3 regions of the Streptomyces sp. CNS606 genome follow, and region 3 is predicted to be linked to each of the others. Evidence: riboswitches for the same ligand, from Rfam matches in the RefSeq annotation. Region 3 holds a riboswitch; each other region holds the start of a gene.

Region 1 (6,885 bases), on a different contig from region 3:
CCGCAGCTGCTTCCCTCGTCCGGGGAGCAGGTCTCGGAGCGGGAGCACGCCGCGATCCTGGAGCGACTCGGTCCCGACGTCCCGGAGGAGCCGGCTCCGTGACCCTCGCCGCGCGGCTGGCGCCGCGTCTTCCGGCCCGGCCCGTGAACGTCGCGACGGACCTGCTGTACCCGCGGTTCGAGCCGGAGCTTGCCCGGCTGGCGGACTTCTGCCCGCGCGGCGGGACGGCCGTCGACGTCGGCGGCTGGTACGGCCCGTGGACGCGCCGGCTGGCCCGGCGGGCGGACCGGGTGGTGACGGTGGAGCCCGTCCCGCATCTGGCGCGACGGCTGCGGGCGACGAGCCCCCCGAACGTCGAGGTGCTCCAGGCCGCCGCCACCGACCACCACGGCACCGCCACCCTCTGGCTGCCGCACGGCGGGCGCGGCGACCGGGGGGTCTCCTCGCTGGTGCGCCGCGAGGTCCACCGCAGCGCGGTCGACGTGTCCTGCCTGGCCCTGGACGAACTGGAGTTGCACGGGCTCACTCTCGTCAAGGTCGACGTGGACGGCAGCGAAGCGGCCGTGCTGCGCGGCGCGGAGGAGACGCTGCGCCGCGAACGGCCCGCGCTGTTCGTCGAGTTGGAGCAGCGTATCCAGCCGGTCGGACCGGTGCTGTCGTACCTGTCCGCGCTGGGCTACACGGGCTGGGTGCGGCCGGCCCGCCGGTGGCTGCCGCTGGCGTCGTTCGACCTCGCCGGGCACCAGGCCCGTACCGCGCACGTGGCCGAACACGGCCTGCTTCGCCGTTCTCTGGCCCCGCACCGCCGGTACGTCAACTCGGTGCTGTTCCTCCCGTCCGGGAGTCGGCCCGGAGCCGGGTGACCCCCGGCCTGCGACGGGGGCGCGCGGTGTGACGAACGTCCACCCGGAACCGCGGTCCGTCGGGCCGGCGATGGTTGTGGCGGTGAACTGCGGCGGTCTACTGTCGCAGGGCCTTGGTGTTCGGGAAACCGGTGCGGAACCGGTGCGGCCCTCGCCACTGTGATCGGGAAGTCCGGCTCCTCCCCCGTCGAGGGAAGCCACTGGCACGCCGCGGGAGACCGCGCGGGCCGGGAAGGCGGAGACCGGGCGGCATGACCCGTCAGCCAGGAGACCGGCCGGGGCGCGTCGTCCATCCACGAGGTGCTGGAGAGGTCTCACCCGACATGCACATAGCCGAGGGGTATCTGCCCCCGTGGCACGCGGTCGCCTGGAGCGCCGCCGCCGCTCCGTTCGTCGTCCACGGCGTCCGCACACTGACCCGCGAGGTCCGGGAACACCCGGAGTCCACCCTGCTGCTCGGCGCCTCCGGCGCCTTCACCTTCGTCCTGTCCGCCCTCAAGATCCCTTCCGTGACGGGAAGTTGCTCGCATCCCACGGGCACCGGCCTGGGCGCCATCCTGTTCCGGCCGCCGATCATGGCGGTACTGGGCACCCTCACCCTGCTCTTCCAGGCGCTGCTGCTGGCACACGGCGGCCTGACCACGCTGGGCGCCAACGCGTTCTCGATGGCGATCGTGGGGCCCTGGGCCGGGTACGGCGTCTACCGGCTGCTGCGGCGGAGCGGTGCGCCGCTGATGGCCGCGGTGTTCTGCGGCGCCTTCGTCGCCGACCTGAGCACGTACTGCGTCACCAGCGTCCAGCTCGCGCTGTCCTTCCCGGACCCGGCAACCGGGTTCGCCGGCGCCCTGGCGAAGTTCGGCGGGATCTTCGCCCTCACCCAGATCCCGCTGGCGGTGAGCGAGGGCCTGCTGACCGTGCTGGTGATGCGACTGCTGACGCGGTCCAGCGCGGGCGAGCTGCGGCGTCTCGGGGTGCTGACGAGGATCGCCGACCGGGCCGCCGCCGCACGGGGCGCGGACCGCACCGAGTCCGAGCAGGAGGAGACGGCCCGATGAAGCGCGACACACGGATCAACCTGCTGCTCGTCGCGGTCGTCGCGGCGCTCGCGGTGCTGCCGCTGGTCCTCGGTCCCGGCGACCACGAGGAGGAGCCGTTCGCGGGCGCCGACGCGCAGGCGGAGACGGCGATCACGGAGAACGCCCCGGACTACGAGCCCTGGTTCTCCCCCCTGTACGAACCGCCGTCCGGCGAGGTGGAGTCGGCGCTCTTCGCGCTGCAGGCGGCACTCGGCGCGGGCGTGCTGGCCTACTACTTCGGGCTGCGCCGCGGCCGGCGCCAGGGCGAGGCGCGGTCCGCGGCGGGCCCGGCGGGTGCTCCCGACCCGTCGGGCCCGTCCGCGGAGGAGGGGGCGGACGGCGGCCGCGACACGCCCGCCTCGGCCTGACCGACCGTGCTGCCCATCGACGCGGCGGCGCACAGCAGCCGCTGGCGCCACCGCCATCCCCTGGAGAAGGCGCTGCTCGGCCTCGGCCTCACGGTGCTGGCGATCAGCCTGCCACCGTGGCCCGGCGCGCCCCTGGTCGCGGCGGCGACCCTGGCCGTGCTGCTGGGCCCGGCCGGCGTGGCCGGGCGCGCGCTGTGGCGGGCCTTCCGGGTGCCGCTGGGCTTCTGCGTGACCGGCGCCGTTCCGCTTCTTTTCCAGCTGGGCGGCGCCGGAGGCGGCCCGGTGCCGTGGCTGGCGCTCGCCCCGGACGGGCCCGTCCGTGCGGGTGAGCTGCTGGCCCGTACTTCGGCGGCTTCCCTCGGCCTGCTGCTGTTCGCGTTCACCACGCCCGTCTCGGACGTGGTGCCGCGCCTGGTACGGGCCGGGGTGCCGCCCGCCGTGGTCGACGTGGCGCTGGTCATGTACCGGATGAGTTTCCTGCTGCTCGACTCCGTGCGGCGGGTCCGTCAGGCCCAGGCCGCCCGGCTGGGCCACACCACGCGGGCGGCGGCCTGGCGGTCCCTCGCGGGGCTCGCCTCGACCGCGTTCGTCCGCGCCTTCGAACGGGCGCAGCGGCTCCACACCGGGCTGGCCGCGCGGGGGTACGACGGGACCCTGCGGGTGCTCGTACCGCCGGCCCGGCTCTCGCCCCGCTTCCTGACGGCCACGGCGCTGCTGCTCGCGGGCCTGGCCGTCCTCGCCCTCACGCTGAGGAGGTTCCCCTGATGATGCCGACGTCGCCGCACCCGCCGCTCGTCACACTGGAGAGCGCCGGTTTCCGCTACGAGGACGGCCCGCCGGTGCTGCAGGATCTCGACTTCGCCGTGCCCGCCGGCCGCTCGCTGGCCGTCCTCGGCCGCAACGGAAGTGGCAAGACCACGCTGCTCCGTGTCCTCTCGGGCGGTCTGCGGCCCACCTCCGGGCGGCTGCTGCTGGAGGGCGGCGAGGTCGCGTACGACCGCCGCGGCCTCACCCGGCTGCGTGCGGCGGTCCAGCTGGTCGTGCAGGACCCGGACGACCAGCTTTTCGCCGCCTCGGTCGGGCAGGACGTGTCGTTCGGCCCGCTGAACCTGGGCGTGCCCGAGCCGGACGTGCGCCGCCGGGTGGCCGAGGCGCTGGAGGCGCTGGACATCACGGAGCTGCGCGACCGGCCGACACACCTGCTCTCCTACGGGCAGCGGAAGCGGGCGGCGATCGCCGGGGCGGTGGCGATGCGGCCGCGGCTGCTGATCCTCGACGAGCCCACGGCGGGCCTCGACCCGCACGGGCAGGAGCGGCTGCTCGCCGTCCTCGGCGGGCTCCAGCGGTCCGGAACGACCGTGGTGATGGCGACGCACGACGTCGACCTGGCGGTCCGCTGGGCGCAGGACGCGGCGGTGCTCACCCCGAACGGGCTGCGCACCGGGCCGGCGGCGGCGCTCCTCGCCGACCCGGACCTGCCGGCGTCGGCCGGGCTGCGCCTGCCCTGGGCCACCGCCGTGGCCGCCGCTCTGCGCGCCCACGGCCTGCTCGCCGACGGTGCGGCCGGCCCCCGCACCCCGGAGGAGACCGCAGCCTGGTCGGCCTCCGCCCGCCCCGGCCCCCCTGTGCGGGGGGCCTGAGCCCGTCACGCGGACTTGCGGGGGCTGCGCTTCGTCGCGGTGGTCTTCTTGGCGGTCTTCTTCGCCGCCGTCTTCGCCGTCGTCTTCTTGGCGGTCTTCTTCGCCGTGGACTTCTCGGCCGCCGTGCTCTTCCTGCTCGCCGTGCTCTTCTTGGCGGGGGCCTTCTTCGCGGCCTTCCTGGACGCCGTCTTCTTCTGCGGGAGCTGGTGCACCTCCGCTTCGCCGTCGTCCTCGCCACGCGACTGCCGGGCGGCCTGCACCGAGTTCTCCAGCACGGACATCAGGTCGACGACCTTGCCCTCGCGGGGTGCCGGCGCGCCGACGGGCAGCGGCTCGCCCGCCTCCTTCGCGTCGACCATCGCCTCGAGCGCCTCGCGGTACTCGTCGTGCAGGTCGTCGAGGTCCAACTCGCCGAGGGTCTCCATCAGCGCGTCGGCCAGGTCCAGCTCCTGGTCGCGGACGCTGACGTTCTCGCCGGGCGCCATCCCGTCGGCGGAGCGGACCTCGTCCGGCCAGAGCATGGTGTGCAGGGTGAGGGTGTCCTGGTAGACGCGGAGCATGCCGAGGCTCTCCCGGTTGCGCAGCGCCAGCTTCGCGACGGCGACCCGGCCGGAGCGGGCCAGCGCCTCGCGCAGCAGTACGTACGGCTTGGCGGCACTCTGCCCGTCGCCGGTGAGGAAGTACGAGCGGTCCAGCCGGATGGGGTCGATGTCCTCGGCCGGGAGGAAGCCGAGGATCTCCACGGTCTTGGCCGTGGGCAGCGGCAGGGCGGCGAGGTCGTCGTCGGTGATCTCGACGTGGCTGCCGTCGACGGTCTCGTACGCCTTGCCGATCTCCTCGCTCGGCACCTCCTCGCCGTCCAGCTCGCACACCTTGCGGTAGCGGATGCGGCCGCCGTCGGTGGTGTGGATCTGGCGGAAGGAGACGCCGTGGCTCTCGGTGGCGGAGACCACCTTGATCGGGATGGAGACCAGGCCGAAGGAGATGGCCCCCTTCCAGATGGAACGCATCGATTTGTCCCTTCTGTGGGATTCTTTCGAGTATGCCCATCACGGAGATCGACGGCCACCGCCTCTCCCTCAGCAACCTGGACAAGGTGCTCTATCCGGCGGCCGCGTTCACCAAGGGTGAGGCGATCCACTACTACGTGTCCGTCGCCGACGCCGTCCTCCCCCACCTGAAGGGGCGGGCGGTGTCCTTCCTGCGCTTCCCGGACGGCGTGGACGCGGCCGCGTTCTTCGCCAAGAACGTGCCGCCCGGCACCCCCGACTGGGTGAGGACGGCGGCGGTGGTGCGCACGGGCGAGAAGCGGGAGACCCAGGTGGTGATCGAGGACCTGGCGACACTGGTGTGGGCGGCGAACCTGGCCGCACTGGAGCTGCACACCCACCAGTGGCGGGTGGACGCCCAGCGGCGGGCGGACCGGATCGTCTTCGACCTGGACCCCGGCGAGGGGGCGACGATCCTGGACTGCCGGGAGGTCGGCGTGTGGCTGCGCGACCGGCTCGCGGCGGACGGTTTCTCCGCGCTGGCGAAGACCTCGGGCTCCAAGGGCCTGCACCTGCTCGCCGCGGTGGAGGCGACGGACTCCTCGGCGGTCTCCGCCTACGCCAAGCGGCTCGCGCAGGAGGCGGAGCTGGCGATGCCCGAGCGCGCCCTGCACCGGATGGCCCGGCACCTGCGGGCGGGGAAGGTCTTCGTCGACCACTCGCAGAACTCGTGGGCGAAGACCACCGCCGCCCCCTACACCCTGCGGGCCAGGTCGCAGCCGACCGTCTCCGCTCCCGTCACCTGGGAGGAGCTGGCGGCCGCGGGCACCCCCGACGACCTGGTGTTCACCGCGGAGGACGTCCCCGGGCGGGTGCGGCGCCTCGGCGATCTCATGGCGCCGCTGCTCGACGAGCGGCGGGCCGCCGCCCTCCCCCGGGACTAGGGCCTGTCCGGCGGATCCTTGAGGGTCGGCCCGCGGCGTCTGGTGCATGGGGCTCCCCAGGTCCGCCAGGACCGTGGGGACGCATCGCAAGGCGGAGGACGCGCAGCTCGTGCCTGTCGTACTCGCACGAGGCGACAACGGTGGGGGCACCCCCGTGCCCGAAGGGTCACGGGGGAGAGGTGCCGCAGCCGTCGTCGCGGGCCCGAGAAGATCCGCCGGACAGGTCCTAAACGCCCGCCCTCACCGGCATGGGCTCAGGCGTTGCCGGAGCCCCAGTCGTCGTTCTGCGCGGCGCGCCGGTCGGTCAGCGAGTGGACCTTGTCGCTCACCGCGTCAGGCATGCGGTGCCCGGTCCGCTCGTTCACCGTGTCGTACGCCCGGCTCGCGAACTGGCGGCCGTTCGTCGCCGCGGACTCGGCGGCGTTGCGCACGGCGGGGTTCTCGCTCAGCCGCTGGGCCTGCCGGCGGAGCTGCTCGTAGCGCTCCCGGCCGGCCCGCGCGCCGAGGACGAACCCGATACCCAGGCCGAGGACGAAGCTGACTCGGTACCGCATGACAACCCTTTCGTCGATGCCTCCGCGGGGCCGGACCGGAACGGATTTCGGCGTACCCCGTGGCATGCGCTAATGTATTGCTCGCAGCGAGGGAACGCCCCCGGGAACCGGGCGGTGATCCCCGTGAGGGCAGTCCCCTGTAGCTCAATCGGCAGAGCAGCCGGCTGTTAACCGGCAGGTTACTGGTTCGAATCCAGTCGGGGGAGCACGCCACTCGAAGGGCCCCGGAGACGGGGCCCTTCGTCGTGCGCGGAGGCGTACGGCGAGCGCGGACGAGGAACTCCCGCACGATCCACGCGGGGTACGGCGGAACCGTCCGGCGGGTGCGCGGAGTCCTGGTGTACGGAGATCGTCACGATGGCACCCGTCACGGGCGAGAGATCGTATGAGCAGCTATGCTGCGGCAGACGGCGCGCACGGACGTGTGCGGCGCGCCGCGAGGGGCGGTAGC
Region 2 (6,885 bases), on a different contig from region 3:
CAACAGGCGTGCCTGCGGGTCGAGTTCGGCGGCCTCGGTGGGGGACATGCCGAAGAACTCGGCGTCGAAGTCGCCGGCCCCTTCGACGTAGCCCGCCCGGCGGGCGGCGAGGGTGCCGGGCTCGGATCCGGCGGAGTAGAGGGCTTCGACGTCGTAGCGTTCCGCCGGCGTCTCGCTCGTCGCGTCGATGCCGGCCTCGAGTAGTTCCCACAACCGATCGGCGTCCGCCGCACCGGGGAACCGGCAGGCCAGGCCGATGACAGCCACGGAGCGCGCATCGACATCTCCTGCGGACCTGCCACCCATCGGAACTCTCCTTCACTGCGTTGTGTGCTTGTTTCTTGACCGGCCGTCGACAAGCGAACCCGCCAATGATCAATGACGAAAGCGCATACGTGAACCCGGAGGACGCGAGCTGAACCACACACTCCGGTTTTGCCTGGAGGGCCGATTGTCCTACGCAAGGACGAATCAGGCCCATCGGCATGAAGCCAACTGGCGCAAAGTCACCGGGTGTCGGTTAAACACGCAGGACTGTGGACAGCCTGAGAGATTGACCACACGGCAACTGATACCGGCATGTGCCTGCGGCAGCAGCCACCGCTTGTCCCCGATGTTGCCCGGGGGGCGGTGCGGAAGACGATATTCTGGTTTCATGGGCGGCCATGGACCCCGTGACGCCCGATCAGCCTGATGACGCCGAGCGGCGTCGGCGACGCCTGCAGCGCCTCGGCCTCAACGCACCCGACCCCGAGGCCGAATTCGACCGCACGGCGCGGATCGCCGCAAGCCTGACCCAGGCTCCGCTCGCCATGGTCAACTTCATCAACGACAAGCAGCAGATGTTCCGCGGCATGTACGCCCCGCGGTCCGGCGACGACGACGGCCAGGAGCGCCGCGCCGTCTCCTTCGACCTCAGCGACATCCCGGACATCCCCCGCTCCGCCCCCACCGACTACGGCTTCTGCCCGCACGTCGTCGCGCAGGGTGCACAGCTCGCCCTCGACGACGTCTTCGACTACCCCCGCTTCAAGGGCAACCCGCTGGTCAACGAGATGGGCGTGCGGGCCTACCTCGGTACGCCGCTGCGCGACCACACCGGCGTCATCCTGGGCACGGTGTGCGTCGCCGACATGCGGCCCCGCGAGTGGGACCGCGGCGTGAAGGAGAGCATGCAGCAGCTCGCCGAGACGCTGCTGTCGGAGTTCCGCCTGCGCGACAGCCTGCTCACCCAGCAGGAGGAGATGTTCGCCGTCTTCGACGGCGCCCCCTGGCCCATCATGCTCACCGAGGGCCCGAAGCACGTGCTGCGCTACGCCAACGGCCGCCAGGGCGACGCGTTCGGCCGCGTCCAGCGCCTCAGCGAGGGCCGTACGGTACTGCCCGGCCTGGACACGGTCGGCGTCTTCAAGGCCATGGACGACGCGTACCGCACCGGCCAGACGACCACCCTGGCGGAGGCGCGCCTCATCACGCGGGACGCCGACACCCCGCAGACCTACTCCTTCACCTGCACTCCCGTGCGCCTCTCCCCGAACGCGCCGGTCAGTGGCATCCTCACGGTCGCGATGAACATCACCTCGCGCCCGGCGACGGAGGACCCGCAGCAGGTCGCCGCCGAGTTCACGCAGCAGCTCGCGCAGTTCGGCACCGGCGACGGGTGGACGCAGCAGCACGGCGGCCCCAGCGGCATGTACCTCCGGTAAGGCGGTCCTCGGGTGCGGGGCGGAGCCCCGCACCCCGGCCAGGCACGGCCCGCACCCCGGCCAGGCACGGCCCCACGCCTGAGGCTGGGAACGGCAGGCCGGCCGCGGGCCCGGCGCGGAACCGTTCGACCGCGCCGGGCGGGTGCGGCGGGGGTCAGTCGGCGTCGCCCTCGAGGTCGCCCTCGGCCTCGAGCAGCACCTCCCGGAGCGCCGCGACCGCGGCGGGGTCCGGCTTCTCCCACATGCCGCGCGACTCGGCCTCCAGCAGCCGCTCCGCGATGCCGTGCAGCGCCCACGGGTTGGCCTGCTGGAGGAACTCCCGGTTCTCCGGGTCCAGTACGTAGGTTTCGGCCAGTTTGTCGTACATCCAGTCGGCGACCACGCCCGTGGTGGCGTCGTAGCCGAAGAGGTAGTCGACCGTGGCGGCCAGTTCGAAGGCGCCCTTGTACCCGTGGCGGCGCATCGCCGCGATCCAGCGGGGGTTGACCACGCGGGCGCGGAAGACGCGTGAGGTCTCCTCCACCAGGGTGCGGGTGCGTACGGTCTCGGGACGCGTGGAGTCCCCGATGTACGCCTCCGGCGCGCTGCCGCGCAGCGCGCGCACGGTGGCCACCATGCCGCCGTGGTACTGGAAGTAGTCGTCCGAGTCGGCGATGTCGTGCTCGCGGGTGTCGGTGTTCTTCGCCGCCACCGCGATGCGCCGGTAGGCGCTCTCCATCGCCTCCCGGGCCGGCGCTCCGTCCAGCCCGCGGCCGTAGGCGTATCCGCCCCACACCGTGTAGACCTCGGCCAGATCGGCGTCGGTGCGCCAGTCGCGGGAGTCGATCAGCTGGAGCAGGCCGGCGCCGTAGGTGCCCGGTCGTGAGCCGAAGATGCGGGTGGTGGCGCGGCGTTCGTCGCCGTGCTCGGCGATCTCGGCGCGGGTGTGCGCGCGGACGTGGTTGTCCTGGTCCGGCTCGTCGAGGGACGCGGCGAGCCGGACGGCGTCGTCCAGCAGGCCGACGGTGTGCGGGAACGCGTCCCGGAAGAAGCCCGAGATGCGCAGCGTCACGTCGATGCGCGGGCGCCCCAGATCCTCAAGGGGCACCGGTTCCAGGCCGGTGACGCGGCGGGACGCGTCGTCCCACACGGGCCGTACGCCCAGCAGCGCCAGCGCCTCGGCCACGTCGTCCCCGGCGGTGCGCATCGCGCTGGTGCCCCACAGCGACAGACCCACGGAGGCCGGCCAGACGCCGTTGTCGGTGCGGTAGCGCTCCAGCAGCGAGTCAGCGAGCGCCTGCCCCGTCTCCCACGCGAGGCGCGAGGGCACGGCCTTGGGGTCCACGGAGTAGAAGTTGCGGCCGGTGGGCAGCACGTTGACCAGCCCGCGCAGCGGTGAGCCGGACGGCCCGGCCGGCACGAACCCGCCGGCCAGCGCGTGCACCGCGTGGTCGATCTCGTCCGTCGTGGCGGCCAGCCTGGGCACCACCTCGCGGGCGGCGAACTCCAGGATGCGGGCCACCTGTTCGTTCTCCCCCGCGGCCACCTCGGAGACCGCGGACGGTTCCCAGCCGGCGTCCTCCATGGCCTGCACCAGAGCCCGCGCCCGCTCCTCCGCCGCGTCGGCTGCCGTACGGGTCGCCGCGGCCTCGTCCAGGCCGAGTGCTTCGCGCAGACCGGGGAGGGCGGAGGTGCCACCCCAGATCTGACGGGCCCGCAGCACCGCCAGCACCAGGTTGACGCGCTCCGGTCCGGTCGGGGCGCCGCCCAGGACGTGCAGGCCGTCGCGGATCTGCGCGTCCTTCACCTCGCACAGCCAGCCGTCCACGTGCAGCAGGAAGTCGTCGAAGCCGTCGTCGTCCGGACGGTCCGCCATCCCCAGGTCGTGGTCGAGCTTCGCGGCCTGGATCAGCGTCCAGATCTGGGCGCGGATGGCGGGCAGTTTGGCCGGGTCCATCGCGGAGATCTGCGCGTACTCGTCGAGGAGTTGCTCCAGTCGCGCGATGTCGCCGTAGGAGTCGGCGCGGGCCATCGGCGGCACCAGGTGGTCGATCAGCGTGGCGTGCACCCGGCGTTTGGCCTGCGTGCCCTCGCCCGGGTCGTTGACCAGGAAGGGGTACACCAGCGGCAGGTCGCCCAGCGCCGCGTCGGGCGCGCAGCCCGCGGACAGGCCGGCGTTCTTGCCGGGCAGCCATTCCAGGTTGCCGTGCTTGCCCAGGTGGATCATCGCGTCCGCGCCGAAACCCCCCTCCCCGTCCGGGGCGGCGATCCAGCGGTACGCGGCCAGGTAGTGGTGCGACGGGGGCAGGTCGGGGTCGTGGTAGATCGCGACCGGGTTCTCCCCGAAGCCGCGCGGCGGCTGGATCAGCACCAGCAGGTTCCCGAACCGCAGCGCGGCGAGCACGATGTCGCCCTCGTCGTTGCGGCTGCGGTCGACGAACATCTCCCCCGGCGGCGGCCCCCAGTGCTCCTCCACGGCCTGCCGCAGCGCCGGGTCCAGCTCGGCGAACCAGCGCCGGTAGTCGGCGGCCGGGATGCGCACCGGGTTCCGGGCCAACTGCTCCTCGGTCAGCCAGTCCTGATCGTGGCCGCCCGCGTCGATCAGGGCGCGGATCAGCTCGTCGCCGTCTCCGGATGCCAGCCCCGGGATCTCGGCGTCGCCGAAGTCGTAACCCTCGGCGCGCAGCCGGCGCAGCAGCGTCACGGCGCTGGCGGGCGTGTCCAGGCCGACCGCGTTGCCGATCCGGGAGTGCTTCGTCGGGTACGCGGACAGCACCAGGGCGATCCGCTTGTCCGGGGGCGGCAGGTGGCGCAGGCGGGCGTGCCGGAGGGCGATCCCCGCGACGCGGGCGGCCCGTTCGCGGTCGGGCACGTAGGCGGGCAGGCCGTCCGGGTCGATCTCCTTGAAGGAGAACGGCACGGTGATCAGCCGCCCGTCGAACTCCGGCACGGCGATCTGACCGGCCGCGTCCAGCGGGGACACCCCCTCGTCGTTCTCCTCCCAGGCGGCACGCGAACCCGTCAGGCACAGCGCCTGGAGGATCGGCACGTCCAGCGAGGTGAGCGCGCCCGCGTCCCAGGACTCGTCGTCGCCGCCCGCCGACGCCTCGGCGGGGCGGGTGCCGCCCGCCGCCAGCACGGTGGTGACGATCGCGTCGGCCGCGCGCAGTGCGTCGATCAGCTCCGGCTCGGGAGCACGCAGGGACGCCACGTACAGGGGGAGCGCGCGGGCACCCGCCTCCTCCAGCGCAGCGCACAACGCCTCCACGAAGGCGGTGTTGCCGCTCATGTGGTGCGCCCGGTAGTAGAGGACGGCGACCGTGGGGGCGCCGTCGGCGGGTGCGGGGGCCGTGCGTTCCAGCGGGCCCCAGGTCGGCGCGGCGGCGGGCGGCTCGAAGCCGTGTCCGGTGAGCAGCACTGTGTCGGACAGGAACCGCGCGAGCTGCTCGAGGTTGCCGGGACCGCCGTGCGCGAGGTAGCGGTGCGCCTCGGCGGCGATCCCGACGGGCACCGTCGACGCCGCCATCAGCTGGGCGTCCGGGGCCTGTTCACCGGTCAGCACCACCACCGGCCGGTCCCCGGCGAGCAGCGCGTCCAGCCCGTCCTCCCAGGCCCGCAGCCCGCCCAGCAGCCGGACGACGACCAGGCCGGTGCCGTCCAGGAGCCCCGGCAGGTCGTCCAGGTCCAGGCGGGAGGGGTTGGCGAAGCGGTAGCGCACGGGACCGCCGGCCGCGCGGGCGCTGAGCAGGTCGGTGTCTGACGTCGACAGCAGCAGGACGGCCGGGGAGCCGGAGGAGTCGGGTGCGGATCCGGGGGAGTCGGCGGGCTGCGGGTCTCGTTCCGCGGGCGAAAGCGGCATGCGACGTGAAGCCTTCCTCGGGGTGTCCACGCCCCGGGCGGTGTCGGACGGCGGGAGTTCCTGGCTCGTCCGGTTCCTTGGCACCGGACTCACAGTGGCGGGACCGCGCCGGAATCGCACCGGGCTTCCTCCCCTGTCGCCGTCAACGGCGATGACGGGCGTACGACCCGCCGACCAGCATCGTAAGCGCAACGCAGGTGCTCCGAGCCGTGATCCGGGGCATACGGTCCGGGCGCCTTCCGTCTGTATGCTCGCCGCGATGCCGACGCCCCGTGGCCGCACCTCAGCGAGCCCTGCCCCCGTCACGGCCCCCGTCCGGGGCCGCGACGACGCCTGCCCGGGCGCGCTGCGGCTGCACGCCGCGGACGACGGCGCCCTGGCACGGGTACGGGTGCCCGGCGGTGCGCTCACCGCCGCCCAGGCACACCTGCTCGCCGACACGGCGGACCGTCTCGGCGACGGCGCCCTCCACCTCACCTCGCGTGGCAACGTCCAGCTCCGCGGACTCGCCGCCGGCTGCGGCGCCGAACTCGCCGCCCGGCTGCGGGAGGCGGGACTGCTGCCCTCCGCCGCGCACGAACGGGTGCGCAACGTGGTGGCCACCCCGCTGTCCGGCCTGGACGCCCGCGGGCACGCCGACGTCCGGCCGTGGGTCCGCGAGTTGGACCGCCTGCTGTGCGCCGACCCGGGGGCAGCCGGTCTTTCCGGGCGCTTCCTCTTCGCCTTCGACGACGGCCGCGGCGACGTCGCCGCGCTGGGTGCCGACGTGACGGTGACGGCGGCGACGCCCGCGCCGGGTGCCGACGGCCCGGCGGACGCGTCCGCCACGGCCGTGGTCCGGGTCGGCACCTCCGGCGCGGCGGTCACCGTCCCGGCGGCGGACGCTCCGGGCGCCGCGCTGTACGCCGCACAGACCTTCCTCGCCCTCGGCACCGGCGCCTGGCGCTTCTCCGACGCCCCGGACACGGCCGCCGCCGTCACCGAGGCGCTGCGCACCCGTTTCGGACGGCCGTCCCCCGTACCGGGCGCGGGCCCCGCCACCGGTGGCGGGCACGACGCCGGCGCCCCACGCGTGCGCGACGCCGCCGGGGCGGGCCGCGCAACCCCGGGCGCGCACGTCGAAGGGGCGGGACCCGCGCCCGGCGTGGTCGTGGCGCCCGGGGGCGGGCATGCCGTCCTGTGCGTGACCGCGCCACTGGGAACCCTCACGTCCGACCAGGCGCGCCTGCTCGCCGACCTGGCGCTCACCCGGGGCAGCGGCGTACTCCGCGTCACCCCGTGGCGCGGCGTCGTCGTGCCGGGACTCGCGTCGGCTTCGGCGGCCGCCGCGTCGGCGGAGAC
Region 3 (6,885 bases):
GCTTCGTCGCCCTTCATCTTCCAGGCGTTCTCCAGGCCGACCTTCTCGTTGACCTCGCCGATGAGGGAGCGGGAGGTGAACGGCCGGACGGAGACCTGGTTGGAGGTCACGTAGCCGTCGGCGAAGGCGAAGGACGCACCGCCGAGTCCGGCCTCGTCCAGCGCCTTCTTCCCTTCGGCGATCTTCGCCTCGAAGTCGGCCTTGAGCGTGTCGGCCTTGTCGGTGGTGCCGGTGGCCTCGGCGATGAGGTCGAGGTTCCGGGTCATCCGGTCGATCTGGCCGGAGGCGTCGGCGGAGCGCACCGTCAGGACGGGCGCGACCTCGCGCAGCTGCTTGACCGCGGACGGCTGGAGGTCGGTGGTGGCGACGATGAGGTCCGGCTTGAGCGAGGCGATGCCGTCCATGCTGGGCTCGCCGCGGACGCCGATGTCCTTGGGGTCGTTCTCCAGCGGGACGACGGTGTCCCAGGTGTTGTAGCCCTTGACGTCGGCGACGCCGACCGGGTCGACGCCCAGGGAGACGAGGTGTTCGACGACGTTCCACTCGGTGCCGACGACGCGTTCGGCGGGTCCGTCGAGGGTGACCTTCTTGCCCTGGGCGTCGGTGAGGACGAGGGAGTCGCCGGACTTCTTCGCGTCGTCGGCGGCGGGCTCGGTGGTGCCGCAGGCGGTCAGGGTGAGGGCGGCGGTGGCCGCCGCCGCGGCGAGGAGGAGGCGTCTCATGAGGGTGTGGTGAGCCTTTCGTTCCGGGTGTGGTGGCGGCCGACGGCACGGGTGCGCAGGTGGCCGGTCAGGGGGTCCGCGGTGACCTCGACGCGGATGCCGTAGGTCTGTGTGAGGCGTTCGGGGGTCAGGACGTCCTCGGGGGGTCCGTCCGCGATGATCCGTCCCTCGTGGAGCAGCACGATCCGGTCGGCGACCGCGGCGGCCTGGTCGAGGTCGTGCAGGACGACGCCGACGGCGATGTCGTGGACGTCCGCGAGGTCGCGGATGAGGTCGAGGAGTTCGACCTGGTAGCGCAGGTCGAGGTAGGTGGTCGGTTCGTCGAGCAGGAGGACGCCGGTCTCCTGGGCGAGGCAGCCGGCGAGCCAGACGCGCTGGAGCTGTCCTCCGGAGAGGTGTTCGGCGCCGCGTTCGGCGAGTTCCTCGACGCCGGTCAGCCGGAGGGCCCGGTCCACGGCCGCCCGGCCTCGCGGGTCGGCCCTGCCCCAGCGCCCCCGGTACGGGTAGCGGCCGAACTCCACGACGTCCCGTACCGACAGGCCGCTGGGCGCGGCGCGGCCCTGGGTGAGCAGGGCCACCTGCCGGGAGAACTCGCGGGGGCTCAGCGCGAAGCCGTCGGTGTCGGCGTCGATGGCGAGTGTGCCGTGCCGGGGCCGCTGCAGGCGGGCGAGGGTCCGCAGCAGCGTCGACTTCCCGCTGCCGTTCGGGCCGACCAGGACGGTCACCTCACCGAGGGGCAGAGCGACCGACGCGTCGTGCACGACGTCGACGGCGTCGTAGGCGACGGTCAGGTCCGCGGCCGACAGCGCGTGACCGCGGACGGGCGGGGCCTCGGGGGTCTCTTCACCAGCTTTCACGCAGATAAGGCTAGCCTCACCTAAACGGATGGTGGCTCCCGGGGCCGCGGGTTTCCGCTTTCCGGATCGACGCGGTTATGTTGAGCATGCAACCGGTTCGCCCCTCCTGTCCAGGAGCGGCGTCGCAAGAGGGAACCCGGTGGGAATCCGGGACTGCCCCGCAGCGGTGAGCGGGAACGACCGCCGTCACACGCACTGGGCCCGGCAACGGACCTGGGAAGCGACGGCCTGTAGGTGTCCTGACGGGACGCGCCCGCGAGTCCGAAGACCTGCCGGTCGCCCGTGTGCGACAACCGCCCACGGTGCCCGGGGCCTCGAGGGAAGGCCGGTGCCGGACTCCGGCCGTGCCGTCGCGCGCGGACCGTTGACCGCGCCACTCTCCGACACCCTCCTCGTCCCGGCCGGACAGCGACTCGCGAAGGAGAGTTCTGTGGCACACCAGCCCACCGTCTTCCGCACCGACCCGGCGGACCACGCGGCATCCCGCGCGTCCCGGTCCGCCGTCACGCTCGCGCACATCATGAGCGAGCACGACACCAACCTCTACGGCACCATCCACGGCGGCGTGGTGATGAAACTCATCGACGACGCGGCGGCGGCCGCCGCCGGCAGGCACGGCGGCCCGCCGGCGGTGACGGTCTCCGTCGACCGGATGCGGTTCCTGGCCCCCGTGCGCGCGGGCGACCTGCTCACCGTGCACGCCGGGCTGGAGGGCGTCGGCAGGACCTCGATGAACATCGCGGTCCGGGTCACCGCGGAGCGGTGGAACTCTCCCGGACCGGTCACCGAAGTGGCCACCGCGCAGCTCACGTTCGTCGCGGTCGACGCGGACGGACGGCCGCGCCCGGTGCCGCCGCTGCCCGGGGCGGATGCCCCCGGGGGCGAGTGAGTGCGGGCTCACAGCGGGCGTTCTGGTCAACGTCCCGGAGCGTCCGTACACTTGTCCACTGTCCGCGAGGACGACAACTGAATGCGTACGCGATGGGGAAGCCGGTGGGAATCCGGCGCTGACCTGCAACCGTGAACGGCGGCACCGCCCGCCGTGAGCCGGACCGCCCGCGCGCACGTGCACCGCTTTGCACTGTCATGGTCTGCAGCGTGGAGCCCGACCCCTCGGTTTCCCCGCCCCTGAACGCCGCCTGAAGCACGATCGGCGCGTCGGGGGCGCGTACGTGCCGGGGGCCGGTGCCCACCTCAGGGGAGGGGCACCGACGATGAGCCGAGTACTACGCGCGTGGATCACCGCCGTCCTGGTGACGGCCTGCGGCGTGCTGACCGGTCTCGGCACACCGGAGAAGGCCGCCGCGGTCGACACCTCCCGCGGCCGTCCCGGCTTCTGCCCCGACGGCAACGGGGTCACCGTGATCGTCGACTTCCGCGAACTCGGCGGACAGACCCTCGTCCGGTGCGCCGTGGACAGTCAGGAGACCGGACTCGCGGCGCTGAAGGCGGCGGGCATCCAGGTGACCGGCACCAACCGCTGGGGCGAGTCGTTCATCTGCCGGCTGGAGGGCAAGCCCACGGCGGAGACCGAACCCTGCATCGACACCCCGCCGGCCTCGGCGTACTGGTCCTACTGGCACGCGCCGAACGGCGGCGCGTGGACGTACAGCCAGTACGGGGCGACCTACCGCAATCCTCCGGAGGGCAGCTTCGAGGGCTGGTCCTTCTCCAAGGGGCGCGACATGGACTCCGCGCCCGCGCCGCGCGTCGCCCCGCGCCGGCCGTCCGCGTCCAACGGCGGGCAGAGCTCCGGCGGTTCCTCCTCCGGCGGATCGTCGTCCGGTGGGTCCTCGTCCGGCGGGTCGTCGTCGAGCGGTGGATCGTCCTCGGGCGGCTCCTCCGGCGGGACCGGCGGCACCGGCCCGGGCGGCGGCGCGTCGTCCGGTGACACCGGTGCCGACCGTCCGGGGAACGGAGACGGCCCGGCGTCGGACCGCCCGGGCGACCGGGACGAGGACGGAAAGCCGGACGAGAAGGACCGCGACGGCGACAAGAAGCGGGACGGGAAGAAGAGCCCCGACCCCACCGCCTCCGCCGACGACGGGCCGGCCGCTCCCGGGGCCGCTCCGAGCCCGACCGAGGCCGCGGACTGGAGCGGCGGCGAGGACCGGCCCGACCAGACGGCGTCCGGCTCCTCCCTGTCCGCCGGGACCGCGCTGACCGCCGCGGCGGCCGCCGCCCTCGCCGTCGGCGCCGCGGTCCTCGCCTGGCGCCGCCGTCGCACCGGGCACGGGGACTAGCCGGACGTGAAGGACTCCGCAGGAGGCAGAACCACCGCCCTCGCACCGCCGTCCGGCTCCCCCGCCGTACGCCGGGCGGCGGGCGCGCTGCCCCGGACGCTGCACCCGGGCTGCTGGTGGCTGTGGGCGCTGGGCCTCGCGGCCGCCGCGAGCCGGACCGGCAACCCCGTGCTGCTCGGGCTGCTGCTGTCGGTGGCGGGCCTGGTCGTCGTGCAGCGGCGCAGCGACGCCCCCTGGGCGCTCGCGTTCCGCCTCTACCTCGCGCTGGGCGCGTTCATCGTCCTGATGCGGGTGGTGTTCCGGATCGTCTTCGGCGGGGGCCAGGGCGACGTGGTGCTGTTCGTGCTGCCCGAGATCCCGCTGCCCGAACTGGCGCGCGGCATCCGCCTGCTCGGCCCGGTCGCCGCGGAGGAGCTGCTCGGCGGCTTCTACGACGGGATGCGGCTGGCGGCGATGGTGGTGTGTGTGGGCGCCGCCAACGCCCTCGCCAACCCCAAGCGCATGCTCAAGGCCCTGCCGGGCGCCCTGTACGAGGTCGGGACGTCCGTCGTGGTGACCCTGACCGTGGCCCCGCAGCTGGTGGAGAGCGTCCAGCGGGTGCACCGGGCGCGCCGCCTCCGCGGTGGGGCGGGGCGCGGCCGGCGTGCCCTGCGCGGCCTGATCATCCCCGTCCTGGAGGACGCGATGAACCGGTCACTGACGCTCGCGGCGGCGATGGCGTCGCACGGCTACGGCCGCACCGGACGGCTGGACGGGCGGGCCCGGCTGCTCACCGGCGGCCTGGTGCTGGCCGGCCTGCTGGGCGTCTGCGTCGGCCTGTACGGGGCGTTGGGCGGCGGCTCCCCGTCGTACCTGGGCGCTCCGCTGCTCGTCGCCGCTCTCGGTGTCGCCGTGACGGGCTTCTTCCTCGGCGGGCGCCGGGTGCGCCGGAGCCGGTACCGGCCGGACCGGTGGCGCGCCGCGGAACTGCTCGTCGCCGCGTCGGGGCTCGCCTCGGCGGCGGTGATGTACGTCGCCTCCCGCACGGACGCGGCGACGCTGCAACCGTCGCTGGACCCGATCGCCTGGCCGCAGGTGGCGCTGTTGCCCGCAGCGGCCGTCCTGATCGGCGTGCTGCCCGCCTTCCTGACTCCGCGTCCGCCCGCCGGCCTCACGAAGGGAGCCGCCGCATGATCCGCTTCGACCGGGTCACCTTCACCTACGACGGCTGCGCGCGTCCCGCGCTGCGGGACGTGGAGCTGACCGTGGACGAGGGCGAGTTGTGCCTCGTGGCCGGACGTACCGGCGTGGGCAAGTCGACGCTGCTCGGCGCGGTCAACGGGCTGGTGCCGCACTTCACCGGCGGCCACCTGCAGGGCGAGGTGTCCGTCGACGGGCTGGCCACCCACATGCTGCCCCCGCAGGAACTCGCCCACGTGGTCGGCCGGGTGGGGCAGGACCCCCTCAGCGGTTTCGTCACCGACACCGTGGAGGAGGAACTGGCGTACACGATGGAGCAGTTGGCCATCGAGCCGAAGGTGATGCGGAAGCGGGTGGAGGAGACTCTCGACCTGCTGGGCATCGCGGACCTGCGGCACCGTGCGCTGCGCACCCTGTCGGGCGGGCAGCAGCAGCGCGTCGCGATCGGCTCGGTGCTCACCGCACACCCGCGGGTCCTGGTGCTGGACGAGCCGACGTCCGCACTCGACCCGACCGCCGCGGAGGAGGTGCTGGCCGCCGTCACCCGGCTGGTGCACGACCTCGGGACCACGGTGCTGGTGGCCGAACACCGGATGGAGCGCGTGCTGCAGTACGCCGACCGGCTGGTGCACGTCGGCGACGACGGGCGGGTCCGGGAGGGCTCTCCGGCCGCGCTGATGCGGGACTGCGACGTGGCCCCTCCGGTGGTCCGCCTCGGGCGGCTGGCGGGCTGGGACCCGCTGCCGCTGTCCGTGCGCGACGCCCGGCGGGCGGCCCGCACGCTGCGCGACCGGCTCGGCGACGCCGCCCCGGACGAACCGCCCGCCACCGGCGGGGAGGCGGCGCTCACCGCCCGCCGGGTCCGCGTCACCTACGGCGACACCGTCGCCGTGCGCGACGTCGACGTGGTGCTGGAGTCCGGGCACGTGACGGCGCTCATGGGCCGCAACGGGTCGGGCAAGTCGTCGCTGCTGTGGGCGTTGCAGGGCTCCGGCTCGCGCCGCTCCGGCACGGTGTCCGTGCAGGGGCGCGATCCGGGCGACGTGCCCGCGCGCGTGGCGCGGGGGCTGGTCGGTCTGGTGCCGCAGACGGCGAGCGACCTGCTGTACCTGGAGCGGGTGGACCAGGAGTGCGCCCAGGCGGACGCCGAGTCCGGCGCGGCGCCGGGCACCTGCCGGGGGCTGCTGGACGCGCTCGCGCCGGGCGTGCCCGCCGACCGCCACCCGCGTGACCTCTCCGAGGGCCAGCAGCTCGCGCTCGTGCTGGCCGTGCAGCTCACCTCGGCGCCGGGCGTCGTCCTGCTCGACGAGCCGACGCGCGGTCTGGACTACCACGCGAAGGAGGCGTTCGCGCTGCTGGTACGGCGGCTGGCCGCCGAGGGACGCGCGGTGGTGGTCGCCACCCACGACGTGGAGTTCGTGGCCCGGGCGGCGGACCGGGTGACGGTGATGGCGGAGGGCGAGGTCGTCGCCGACGGCGCCACCGCCGACATCGTCGTCTCCTCCCCCGCCTTCGCGCCGCAGGTCGCCAAGGTGCTGGCGCCGGGACGCTGGCTGACGGTCGAGCAGGTCGGCCGCGCGCTGGCCAATGCCGCCGCCGGGGAGCCCGCGTGAGCGGGGCGCCCGCCGCCCGGCGGACGGCCGCGGGCACACCCGGCGGTGCGGGCCTGCGCAGCGGTGCGGGCAAGCGGGGCGGCGCCCACCGGGTGGTGCCGTTCGGGCTGCGCAGCGGCCTGGTGCTGACGCTGGCGAGCGTCGCCGGACTGGCCATGTTCTGCTGGCCGTTGTTCGTGCCCCCGCAGCCGGAGATGGTGGCGCACAGCACGGACGCGCCGCTGTTCTTCGTGCTGATCCTGCCGGTGCTGCTGGCCGTGGTGCTGGCGGA

The links. A riboswitch is a leader RNA that binds a small molecule or an ion and turns the genes downstream of it on or off. The one in region 3 is predicted to bind cobalamin.
Region 1: another riboswitch for cobalamin. It lies ahead of K304_RS0105120 (energy-coupling factor ABC transporter permease); the one in region 3 lies ahead of K304_RS33685 (hypothetical protein).
Region 2: another riboswitch for cobalamin. It lies ahead of cobN (cobaltochelatase subunit CobN); the one in region 3 lies ahead of K304_RS33685 (hypothetical protein).

What each region holds. Positions count from the first base shown of each region.
Region 1 covers NZ_AUFD01000008.1:3,026-9,910, reverse strand. Annotated here, with positions in the region: gene K304_RS0105130 (Trm112 family protein) at 1-102, shown strand, start outside; gene K304_RS0105125 (FkbM family methyltransferase) at 99-863, shown strand; cobalamin riboswitch at 961-1,157, shown strand; gene K304_RS0105120 (energy-coupling factor ABC transporter permease) at 1,187-1,918, shown strand; gene K304_RS0105115 (energy-coupling factor ABC transporter substrate-binding protein) at 1,915-2,307, shown strand; gene cbiQ (cobalt ECF transporter T component CbiQ) at 2,314-3,072, shown strand; gene K304_RS0105105 (ATP-binding cassette domain-containing protein) at 3,072-3,947, shown strand; gene ku (non-homologous end joining protein Ku) at 3,953-4,957, opposite strand; gene ligD (non-homologous end-joining DNA ligase) at 4,990-5,880, shown strand; gene K304_RS0105090 (hypothetical protein) at 6,135-6,434, opposite strand; tRNA gene K304_RS0105085 (tRNA-Asn) at 6,568-6,640, shown strand; tRNA gene K304_RS0105080 (tRNA-Ile) at 6,875-6,885, shown strand, end outside.
Region 2 covers NZ_KE384521.1:68,560-75,444, forward strand. Annotated here, with positions in the region: gene K304_RS30395 (beta-ketoacyl synthase N-terminal-like domain-containing protein) at 1-267, opposite strand, end outside; gene K304_RS31835 (GAF domain-containing protein) at 666-1,706, shown strand; gene cobN (cobaltochelatase subunit CobN) at 1,861-5,544, opposite strand; cobalamin riboswitch at 5,580-5,731, opposite strand; gene cobG (precorrin-3B synthase) at 5,804-6,885, shown strand, end outside.
Region 3 covers NZ_AUFD01000031.1:5,045-11,929, reverse strand. Annotated here, with positions in the region: gene K304_RS0118950 (iron-siderophore ABC transporter substrate-binding protein) at 1-722, opposite strand, end outside; gene K304_RS0118945 (ABC transporter ATP-binding protein) at 719-1,579, opposite strand; cobalamin riboswitch at 1,656-1,870, shown strand; gene K304_RS0118940 (acyl-CoA thioesterase) at 2,010-2,468, shown strand; cobalamin riboswitch at 2,519-2,654, shown strand; gene K304_RS33685 (hypothetical protein) at 2,794-3,822, shown strand; gene K304_RS0118930 (CbiQ family ECF transporter T component) at 3,829-4,995, shown strand; gene K304_RS0118925 (ATP-binding cassette domain-containing protein) at 4,992-6,614, shown strand; gene K304_RS29920 (ECF transporter S component) at 6,611-6,885, shown strand, end outside.